3 regions of the Geobacillus sp. PLS 41 genome follow, and region 2 is predicted to be linked to each of the others. Evidence: predicted binding sites of a transcription regulator. Region 2 holds the regulator's gene; each other region holds the start of a gene.

Region 1 (3,280 bases), 1.1 Mb from region 2:
TTGTCTATTCAAACGACGTTCGACTCGATAAGCCCGGGGAAAAAGTGCCGGTTGACATTCCGCTTGAGGTGAAAGGCAACCCGCTTCCGTACGTCAGCCGCGGTGGGTTGAAACTGGAAAAAGCGTTGCGCGAGTTTCATATTCGCGTGGAAAATAAAATTGTTCTTGACATCGGCGCGTCGACCGGCGGTTTCACTGACTGCGCCTTGCAGCATGGGGCGAAGCTGACGTATGCCGTCGATGTCGGCTACAACCAGCTTGCCTGGAAGCTGCGTCAAGACGAGCGCGTCGTTGTAATGGAGCGGACGAACTTCCGCTACGTGACGCCGGATCAGTTTACGAAAGGGCTGCCGGAAGTAGCTGTCATCGATGTCTCGTTTATTTCGCTGCGGCTCATTTTGCCGGTCGTCAAGACGGTCATGGTGCCGGGCGGCGATGTGATTGCTCTCGTCAAGCCGCAGTTTGAAGCCGGCAAGGAAAAGGTCGGCAAAAAAGGGATCATCCGCGATCCGAACATTCACGAGGAAGTGCTCGAATCGATCATTCAATTCGCCTGCGCGGAAGGGTTCGATGTTCTTCATTTAACGTATTCACCGATTACCGGCGGCGACGGCAATATTGAATTTTTGCTTCATGCTGCCTATCCTGGAGGAAACCGGGAGGGAGAAAACCGACTGCCAGCATCCGTCGCCGACGTGGTGAGCGAGGCGCATGCCCGATTGCGGGCGGGGAGCGTGGAGCCAAGCGGCAAATAGCGTCGGCGGGACGGACAATCTGCTCTGCACTTTGAAAAGCGGGGAGGTGGCGCAATGTGAACAAAGGGCAAAGGCATATTAAAATTCGCGAAATCATTATGAACCATGACATTGAAACGCAAGACGAGCTTGTCGACCGGCTGAGAGAAGCTGGCTTTAACGTCACCCAGGCGACCGTCTCGCGCGACATTAAAGAAATGCAGCTCGTCAAAGTGCCGATGGCCAACGGCCGCTACAAGTACAGCCTTCCGTCCGACCAGCGCTTCAATCCGTTGCAAAAGCTGAAGCGGGCGCTTGTTGATGTGTTTGTGAAGCTTGACGGAACGGGCAACTTGCTTGTGTTGCGGACGCTGCCGGGCAACGCCCATGCCGTCGGCGTCTTGCTCGACAATTTGGATTGGAACGAAATCGTCGGTACGATTTGCGGCGACGATACGTGCCTGATCATCTGCCGTACTCCGAAAGATGCGGAAAAAGTGTCCGACCAGCTGTTGTCCATGCTCTAGGCGAGGACCGGCCCAGCTTCCGTTCCACGTTCAAGGACGGAACGACAGGGCGGTCCTCGTTTGCAAATCCGAACATACGTGCTATAATCAAAAGTGGAATTAATCGGACAGGCAAGGAGTGGTGAAATGCTCGCCGAGCTGTCGATTAAAAATTTCGCCATTATCGAGTCGCTCTCGTTGTCGTTTGACAAAGGGCTGACGGTGTTAACCGGCGAAACGGGAGCCGGCAAATCGATCATCATCGACGCGATTCATTTGTTGATCGGCGGACGCGGCTCCGCTGAATTTGTCCGCTTTGGAGCGGAAAAGGCGGAAATCGAAGGGCTGTTTTTGCTTGATGATGACCGCCATCCGTGCTGGCAAAAATGCGCAGACGTTGGCATCGACGCCAGCGACGGCATGATCGTGTTGCGCCGCGATATTTTCGCCAACGGCAAAAGCGTCTGCCGCATTAACGGCAAGCTCGTCACGACGGCGGTGCTGCGCGACATCGGGGCGACGCTTGTTGATATTCACGGCCAGCATGAACATCAAGAACTGATGGATCCGTCCCGCCATCTGCCGCTTTTAGACGAGTTCGGCGGCCTAGAGGCGGCAGAGGCGCTTGCTCGCTACCGCGCCGTCTACGAGCGGTATGAGGAGCTCGGAAACAAATTGAAAAAGCTGAGCGAAAATGAACAGCAAATGGCGCACCGGCTTGATTTGCTGACGTTTCAGCTGCGTGAAATCGAGCAGGCGGCGCTCGAGCCGGGCGAGGACGAGCGGCTGATGGAGGAAAAAGTTCGCATCGTCAATTTTCAAAAAATTTATACCGCGCTGCAGAAAAGCTATGAGGCCCTCTCCGGAGAGGGACGCGGGCTTGATTCCATCGGGGAGGCGATGCGCCATCTCGATGACGTCGCAGGCATGGATGCAGCGCTCAAAGATGCGCATGAAACGACGGCGAACTGCTACTATTTGCTCGAGGAAGTCATGTACAAGCTGCGCGATCAAATTGAGGAGATGGAATACGACCCAGAGCGGCTCGATGCCATTGAAAGCCGTCTCGCGGAAATCGGGCAGCTCAAACGAAAATACGGGGCGACGATCGCCGATATTTTGCACTATGCCGAGACGATCGCCGAGGAAATCGAGACAATCGAAAATCGCGAAACGCATGTGCATGAGCTTAAGCAGCAGCTCGCTCTGGTGACGGACGAGTTGCTCACGGAGGCGAAAAACGTCACCGCTGTTCGGCAAACATATGCCCGGCGCCTGATTGAGCGCATTCATCAAGAACTGAAAGACTTGTACATGGACAAAACGAAATTTGACATCGTATTTGCCAAGCGCGAAGGATCGCTTGACGCTCCCTTGGTCGACGGCGTGCCGGTTAGGTTCCAAGAAGATGGCATCGATGTCGTCGAGTTTTACATTTCGACGAACGTCGGCGAGCCGTTAAAACCGCTCGTCAAAGTCGCTTCCGGCGGCGAGCTGTCGCGCATTATGCTGGCGTTGAAAACGATTTTTTCCAAACATCAAGGAGTGACGTCGATTGTTTTTGATGAGGTCGACACCGGTGTCAGCGGACGCGTCGCCCAGGCAATGGCGGAAAAAATTTACCGCATCGCCAGCCAGTCGCAAGTGCTTTGCATTTCCCATCTGCCGCAAGTCGCTGCGATGGCGGACACGCACTTGTTGATCGCCAAAGAGACGGATGGGGAACGGACGAAAACAGTCGTGAGGAAGCTCAATGAGGAGGAGAAAGTGAAAGAAATCGGGCGGATGATTTCCGGCGTCGAGATGACGGAATTGACGAAACGGCATGCCAAAGAGCTGTTGGAACTGGCGGCGAAAATGAAACATTGATTCCTGTTTCCCCTGTTCGTCGAGGGGAGGCGCATCCCTCTCAAAGCGGGCCGATTCCGCCTGCCTGTTCTGCCTTGGCGCCCGCTTTCCTTAAGAGAACTACGGTGTTTCATAAAGATAAGCAAAAAGCCGCGCGGCTGTCCGGATGCAAGTCCATCCAATTCCGGGCAG
Region 2 (3,280 bases):
GGCGCTTGGCTTCAACGCCTTTAACTTAGGAGCTGAGCCGGAATTCTTCCTCTTCAAGCTGGACGAAAAAGGACACCCGACGATGGAGCTGAACGATCGCGGCGGCTATTTCGATTTGGCGCCGACCGATCTTGGGGAAAACTGCCGGCGCGACATTGTGCTCGAGCTTGAGGAAATGGGGTTTGAAATCGAAGCGTCCCATCATGAAGTCGCCCCGGGCCAGCATGAGATCGATTTTAAATACGCTGATGCCGTAAAAGCGTGCGACGACATTCAAACGTTTAAGCTCGTCGTCAAAACGATCGCCCGCAAACACGGATTGCATGCGACCTTTATGCCGAAGCCGATTTTTGGGATTAACGGTTCAGGAATGCATTGCAACCTGTCGCTGTTCCGCAACGGTGAAAACGCCTTTTTCGATCCGAACGGCGACTTGCAGTTGAGCGATACGGCGCGGCAGTTTATCGCCGGTGTGCTGAAGCATGCGCCGAACTTTACGGCGGTGACGAACCCGACCGTCAACTCGTACAAGCGGCTTGTTCCAGGCTATGAAGCGCCGTGCTACGTCGCTTGGTCGGCGCGCAACCGCAGCCCGCTCATCCGCATTCCAGCTTCGCGCGGCATGAGCACGCGCATTGAGGTGCGCAGCGTCGACCCGTCGGCCAACCCATACTTGGCCATGGCGGTGCTTTTAGCCGCTGGGCTTGACGGCATTCGCAACAAGCTCACTCCTCCGGCGCCAGTGGATCGAAACATTTACGTCATGACGAAAGAAGAACGGCTCGAAGAAGGCATTGTCGATTTGCCGGCAACGCTGCATGAAGCGTTGGAAAACTTGAAGTCCGATGAAGTGATGATTCACGCGCTCGGCAAACATTTATTCGAGCATTTCGTCGAAGCGAAAGAAATTGAGTGGGATATGTATCGGACAACGGTTCATCAATGGGAATTGGACCAATATATGGAACTCTACTGATTCATAAAAAAGCTGCCCTGAAAAAAACGGGGCAGCTTTTTTATGGGCGCAGGCCGGCACGAGTCAGTCGAACAGGCGATAGACGCCGATCACTTTGCCGAGAATCGTGCAGTCGCGGACGATGATCGGCTCAAGATGGGCGTTTTCCGGCTGCAGGCGGATGTGGTCTTTTTCCTTGAAAAACCGCTTCACCGTCGCCTCGTTGTCTTCCGTCATGGCGACGACGATGTCGCCGTTGTTGGCCGATGACTGCTGGCGGACGATGACGTAGTCGCCGTCGAGAATGCCGGCTTCGATCATGCTGTCGCCCATCACTTCAAGCATAAACAGCTGCTCCTCGCCGGCGGCGAGCCGCTTCGGCAGCGGAAAGTAGCCTTCGATGTTTTCCACCGCTGTAATCGGTTGGCCGGCCGTCACCTTGCCGATGATCGGCACCGAGATGATCTCCTCTTTTTCTCTCTCCTTGGCCATATCGTTGTCCAAAATTTCAATGGCGCGCGGCTTTGTCGGGTCGCGGCGGATGTACCCTTTGCTTTCTAGGCGCGCGAGATGCCCGTGGACCGTCGAACTTGACGCCAGTCCAACCGCTTCCCCAATTTCCCGCACCGACGGAGGATAGCCTTTTGTTTTTACTTCCTGTTTAATAAACTCTAAAATTTGCTGTTGTCGTTTTGACAGTTTCGTCATTGTTTCACACCTCTCGCCACATCATTTGCCTTCATTATACCATGCGGAAGACGAAAAAACAAACATAGGTTCGAGTTTTTTATTGACACAAACAAATGTTCCTGGCTATAATGAAGGAAAGCGAACAAACATTCTAGAAAGGGTGGGAGGGAATGAGGAAAACGTTGCTGCACTATGTTTTGTTTTCATTTTTGTTTGCGCTCGTGTTGGCAGGGTTCGTTTACGCCAGCAGCCCGGTCGATAAAAAAGAATACGTGACGATCACGGTCGCTCCCGGCGATACGCTTTGGGGGCTGGCAAAACAGTACGAACAGGAACACCATATGCCGCCTGATGAGTTCATCCGCTGGGTCGTCGATGTCAACCATTTGCCGAGCCCGCGTCTTGCCGCCGGTGAACAAATTGTCATTCCTGTGTTAAAATCAAAGCAGGGCGGCTCGGTGGCCGTCAATCAGTGATGGAAAGAAGGGATTGGCCATGAGGGCGGTCATTTACTGCCGCGTCAGCACGGACAAAGCTGAACAGGAAACGTCGCTCGCGAGGCAACGAGATGAGCTCGAGCAGCTGGCGGCCGAGTGTGGATTTGAAGTCGTGAAAGTGATCGCCGAGCAGGCGAGCGGTTATGAAGCCGACCGCGACGGCGTGTTGGAGCTGCTTTCGCTTTGCGAGGAAGGCGAGGTCGATGTGCTGCTCATTCAAGATGAAACGCGGCTTGGGCGCGGCCATGCGCGCATGGCGGTGCTGCATTGCTTGAAAAAGCAAGGGGTGAAAATATACAGCGCCAGCCACCGCGGGGAGATGCCGCTGTCGGAGGCCGATGAGATGGTGTTATCCATTATCGCTATTGTCGAGGAGTACCAAAGAAAAATACATAACGCCAAAATTAAGCGTGGCATGCAGCGAGCCATCGCCAGCGGCTACCGACCGGAGCGGAACCTAAGGCGCCGGGGCGAAAACGCCGGGCGCGATCGAATCGATCTGCCGGTTGAGGAGATCGTCCGCTTGCGCGAGCGCGGACTGACGTTTGCCGATATCGCCGCGACGATGCGAAGCTTCGGCTACGAGGTGTCCAAGGCGACCGTCCATCGGCGTTACCAGGAATATATGGACGAGCAACAAAGGCGGCGTTGATCGTGTACTGCGCCTGGCCCTAAAGCGGCGAGCGGGCAAAGGAAACCAAGATGCCATCGTTGCCATCTTCCCGGTTGATCAGATAAGATAAAACAGAGTGAGAATATGGCAGATAGGAGAAGATGATCAATGCTTGCCAAACATAAATTAGCCCGCATCAATGAACTGGCGAAAAAAGCGAAAACGGCCGGCTTGTCGGCCGAAGAGGCTTTCGAGCAAGCGAAGCTGCGCCGTGAGTACATTCAAGCGTTCCGCAAGGCGATGACCGATATGCTCCATACAGTGACCGTCATTGACCCGAGCGGCAACGACGTGACGCCGAAAAAATTAAAGGAAAGCCAGCGGCGGCGCTTCCATTAAGCCGCGAAAAAACAGACGGCGTCTCGTTTGTCCCGAAGGAGGAAATAAACGTTGTACAAGGAATCTGATTTTCTATATGATAGTAAATGACACCATGTTGATGAAAGGGAGGAAGACGATGGCGCA
Region 3 (3,280 bases), 630 kb from region 2:
TCATCAACCAGTTATACCGAACGGCTCAACTTCGAACGAAATTATCCGAGCGGATGGAAGCGAGGGAGCGCAAACTCCAATACATATTTCGCATGCAGCAAGAAAAACAGAGTTAGCTGAACAAATTGATAAAAATGGTTTTTCCTAAAGATGAGTTCAAATTAGGCGCCTGGACGTGTAAAATAAAGATATAAACGGCATTTGAATGGGGAATAGACATGGATATGGAAACAATCAAACAATGGTTCACGCTCGACAGCATCCTTTCCCTGCTCGAACAATACCGCTCTTTCGGCGTGCTTCCCGGCATCGCAGCGACGTTGCTTGAGTCGTTTTTTCCCATTTTGCCCATGTTCGTCTTCGTGATGGCGAACGCAGCGGCGTTTGGACTATGGAAAGGGTTTCTGATCTCTTGGCTAGGCGCTTCACTTGGCTCGCTCATCGTGTTTTGGCTGACGCGGAAAGTGGGGCAGAAGCGTTTTTTTCACTTTGTCCGCCGCCACCCGAAAGTGCGGCAGTTTATGCATTGGATTGAGCGACACGGATTTGGTCCGCTGTTTTTGTTGTATTGCTTTCCGTTCACCCCATCGGCGCTTGTCAATATTGTTGCCGGACTGTCGCGCATCAGCCGCCAGCAGTTTGTATTGGCGGTGCTGCTAGGAAAGATGATCATGGTGTTTACCATCAGTTTTATCGGCTATGACTTGAAGGCGCTCATCCGTCAGCCGCTGCGCACGGCGATGATCGCCGCAGTCGTTCTGTTGCTTTGGTACGCCGGAAAACGGGTGGAAGCGCGATTTTCGTTGACGGAAGAACAAGGCGGCGAGGAGGGCGGGGAGTGACGAAGCAAAAAGAAAAACGAGGCCGCCGATGGCCATGGTTTGTTGCCGTTTGCGTTGTCGCCACGCTTCGGTTGTTCGTGTTCAGCAATTACGTGGTGGAAGGAAAATCGATGATGCCGACGCTAGAGAGCGGCAATTTGTTGATCGTCAATAAGCTTTCCTACGACATCGGGCCTATTCGCCGGTTCGACATTATCGTTTTTCACGCCAACAAAAAGGAAGATTACGTCAAGCGGGTTATCGGCCTGCCTGGCGATCGGATCGCGTACAAAAATGACATCTTGTATGTCAACGGAAAAAAAGTTGACGAACCGTATTTGCGCCCGTATAAACAAAAGCTGCTTGACGGCAGGCTGACCGGGGATTTTACGCTTGAGGAGGTGACCGGGAAAACACGGGTGCCTCCCGGCTGCATTTTCGTTCTTGGCGACAACCGGCTTAGCAGCTGGGACAGCCGCCATTTTGGATTTGTCAAAATCAACCAAATTGTCGGCAAGGTGGACTTTCGCTACTGGCCGTTTAAACAGTTCGCCTTTCAGTTTTAACCTTAATCTCGAAAGGAGTCTTCCGCTTCTATAACGAAGTGAAGCGAGGTTGTTCAGTCGTCCGACAGTCGCTGACATGTCGGCTGGCTCTACAAAAAGAAACAAACGTTAACGTTTCAGATTGCCTCTATATAACCCGCAGCCGAAGGGCGTTTTTTCTTCCTAAAAGCGAACATACGTGCTAAAATAAAACAAATAAAGGAAACGAATGGTGGTGGATACAATGTCGCTGCGGTTTTTGCTCGGACGGTCAGGAAGTGGGAAAACGGCTGTCTGCCTCGAAGAAATTCGCCGCCAGTTGCAAGAGGATCCAAAAGGAAGGGCGATCGTCTATCTCGTTCCGGAGCAAATGACATTTCAATGCGAATACGCGTTGATACATACCGAGGGAGTGGGCGGGATGATTCGCGCCCAAGTGTTCAGCTTCACCCGTCTCGCTTGGCGCGTGTTGCAGGAAACAGGCGGCATGACCCGGTACCATATTCATGATGTTGGTGTGCAGATGATGATCCGCAAAATTATTGAGCAACGCAAACAAGAGCTGAAACTGTTTGGCCGCGCGGCGGACAAACATGGGTTTATCGAGCAGCTGAACGAAATGATCACCGAATGCAAACGGTATTGCCTGACGCCGGGCGAACTCCGCCGACATGCCAAGGCGTTCGAGGATGGGCCAAGCCAGCCGGGCCGCCGCTTGCTCGCTGACAAGTTGAGCGATGTCGCGCTTGTGTATGAGGAACTTGAGCGGAGTCTTATCGGCCACTATCTTGATTCGGAAGATTATTTGCGCTTGCTCGCTGAGCATATTCCGCGCTCAAGTTATTTGCGGGATGCCGATATTTACATCGACGGCTTTCATCATTTTGCGCCGCAAGAATATATGATCATCGAACAGCTTCTTCGCCATTGCCGGCGCGTCACCGTTTGTTTGACGATCGACCGCCCGTATGACGACGGAATGCCGGACGAACTTCATCTCTTTTATTTGCCGGCGCAAACGTACCGCCAGCTGAGGGAGTTGGCGCTAAGCAATGACATTGCGATCGAAGAGCCGATCGTGCTTTCGGCCAACCGACGCCATGAAGACAGGGCGCTCGTTCATCTTGAGGCGCAATTTCACCGACGCCCGTTGCTTCCATATGGTGCAAAGACCGATGCCGTCCATCTTTATGAGGCGTCCAATCGCCGAGCGGAAATCGAAGCGGTCGCACGCGAAATCATCCGCCTTGTCCGCGATGAAGGGGCGCGCTATCGCGACATTGCGCTGATCATCCGCCAGACGGAGGCGTACCGCGATCTGGTGAAAACGGTGTTTTTTGATTTTGGGATCCCGTATTTTATGGATGAAAAAGAACCGATGCACCACCACCCGCTCATTGAACTCGTGCGCGCTGCCTTAGAGACGGTCGTGACGCGTTGGCGATATGAAGCGGTGTTTCGGGCGGTGAAAACGGATTTGCTTTTTCCAACGGACGGCGATCTGCACATGTGGCGCGAGGCGGCCGACAAGCTCGAAAACTATGTGCTTGCTTACGGAATCAAAGGGGATAAGTGGACAAACAATGAGCGCTGGGCGTATCGGCGCTATCAGGCGCTTGACGGTTTGAACGTACCACAAACGGATGAAGAGCGGCAGTTTGAGGACATGCTCAATGAATGGCGCGAGGCGTTGGCCGCTCCGCTTCGCCGGTTGGAGCGCCGTCTGCGCCGGGCGGAGGACGGACGCGGGTTTTGTATGGCATTATATCTGTTTTTGGAAGAATTGCAGATTCCAAAAAAACTAGAGAAAATGAGCGCGCAAGCGGAAGCGGACGGCCGCCTCGTTGAAGCGCGCCAGCATGAACAGGCGTGGAACGCCGTCGTCGATTTGCTTGACCAATATGTAGAAATGCT

Evidence for each region. The regulator LexA, encoded in region 2, represses DNA repair genes until DNA is damaged. The targets are predictions, from matches to a motif close to CGAACATATGTTCG.
Region 1: recN (DNA repair protein RecN) is a predicted target of LexA. The motif match lies at 1,331-1,344, and genes of this name have one in related genera.
Region 3: addB (helicase-exonuclease AddAB subunit AddB) is a predicted target of LexA. The motif match lies at 1,557-1,570, and genes of this name have one in related genera.

What each region holds. Positions count from the first base shown of each region.
Region 1 covers NZ_CM151395.1:1,698,768-1,702,047, forward strand. Annotated here, with positions in the region: gene ACVX3G_RS08440 (TlyA family RNA methyltransferase) at 1-755, shown strand, start outside; gene ahrC (transcriptional regulator AhrC/ArgR) at 812-1,261, shown strand; gene recN (DNA repair protein RecN) at 1,388-3,109, shown strand.
Region 2 covers NZ_CM151395.1:2,753,302-2,756,581, reverse strand. Annotated here, with positions in the region: gene glnA (type I glutamate--ammonia ligase) at 1-976, shown strand, start outside; gene lexA (transcriptional repressor LexA) at 1,040-1,663, opposite strand; gene yneA (cell division suppressor protein YneA) at 1,816-2,121, shown strand; gene ACVX3G_RS13765 (YneB family resolvase-like protein) at 2,141-2,794, shown strand; gene ACVX3G_RS13760 (DUF896 domain-containing protein) at 2,924-3,154, shown strand; gene tkt (transketolase) at 3,273-3,280, shown strand, end outside.
Region 3 covers NZ_CM151395.1:3,378,348-3,381,627, reverse strand. Annotated here, with positions in the region: gene ACVX3G_RS16860 (competence protein ComK) at 1-116, shown strand, start outside; gene ACVX3G_RS16855 (TVP38/TMEM64 family protein) at 219-842, shown strand; gene lepB (signal peptidase I) at 839-1,387, shown strand; gene addB (helicase-exonuclease AddAB subunit AddB) at 1,611-3,280, shown strand, end outside.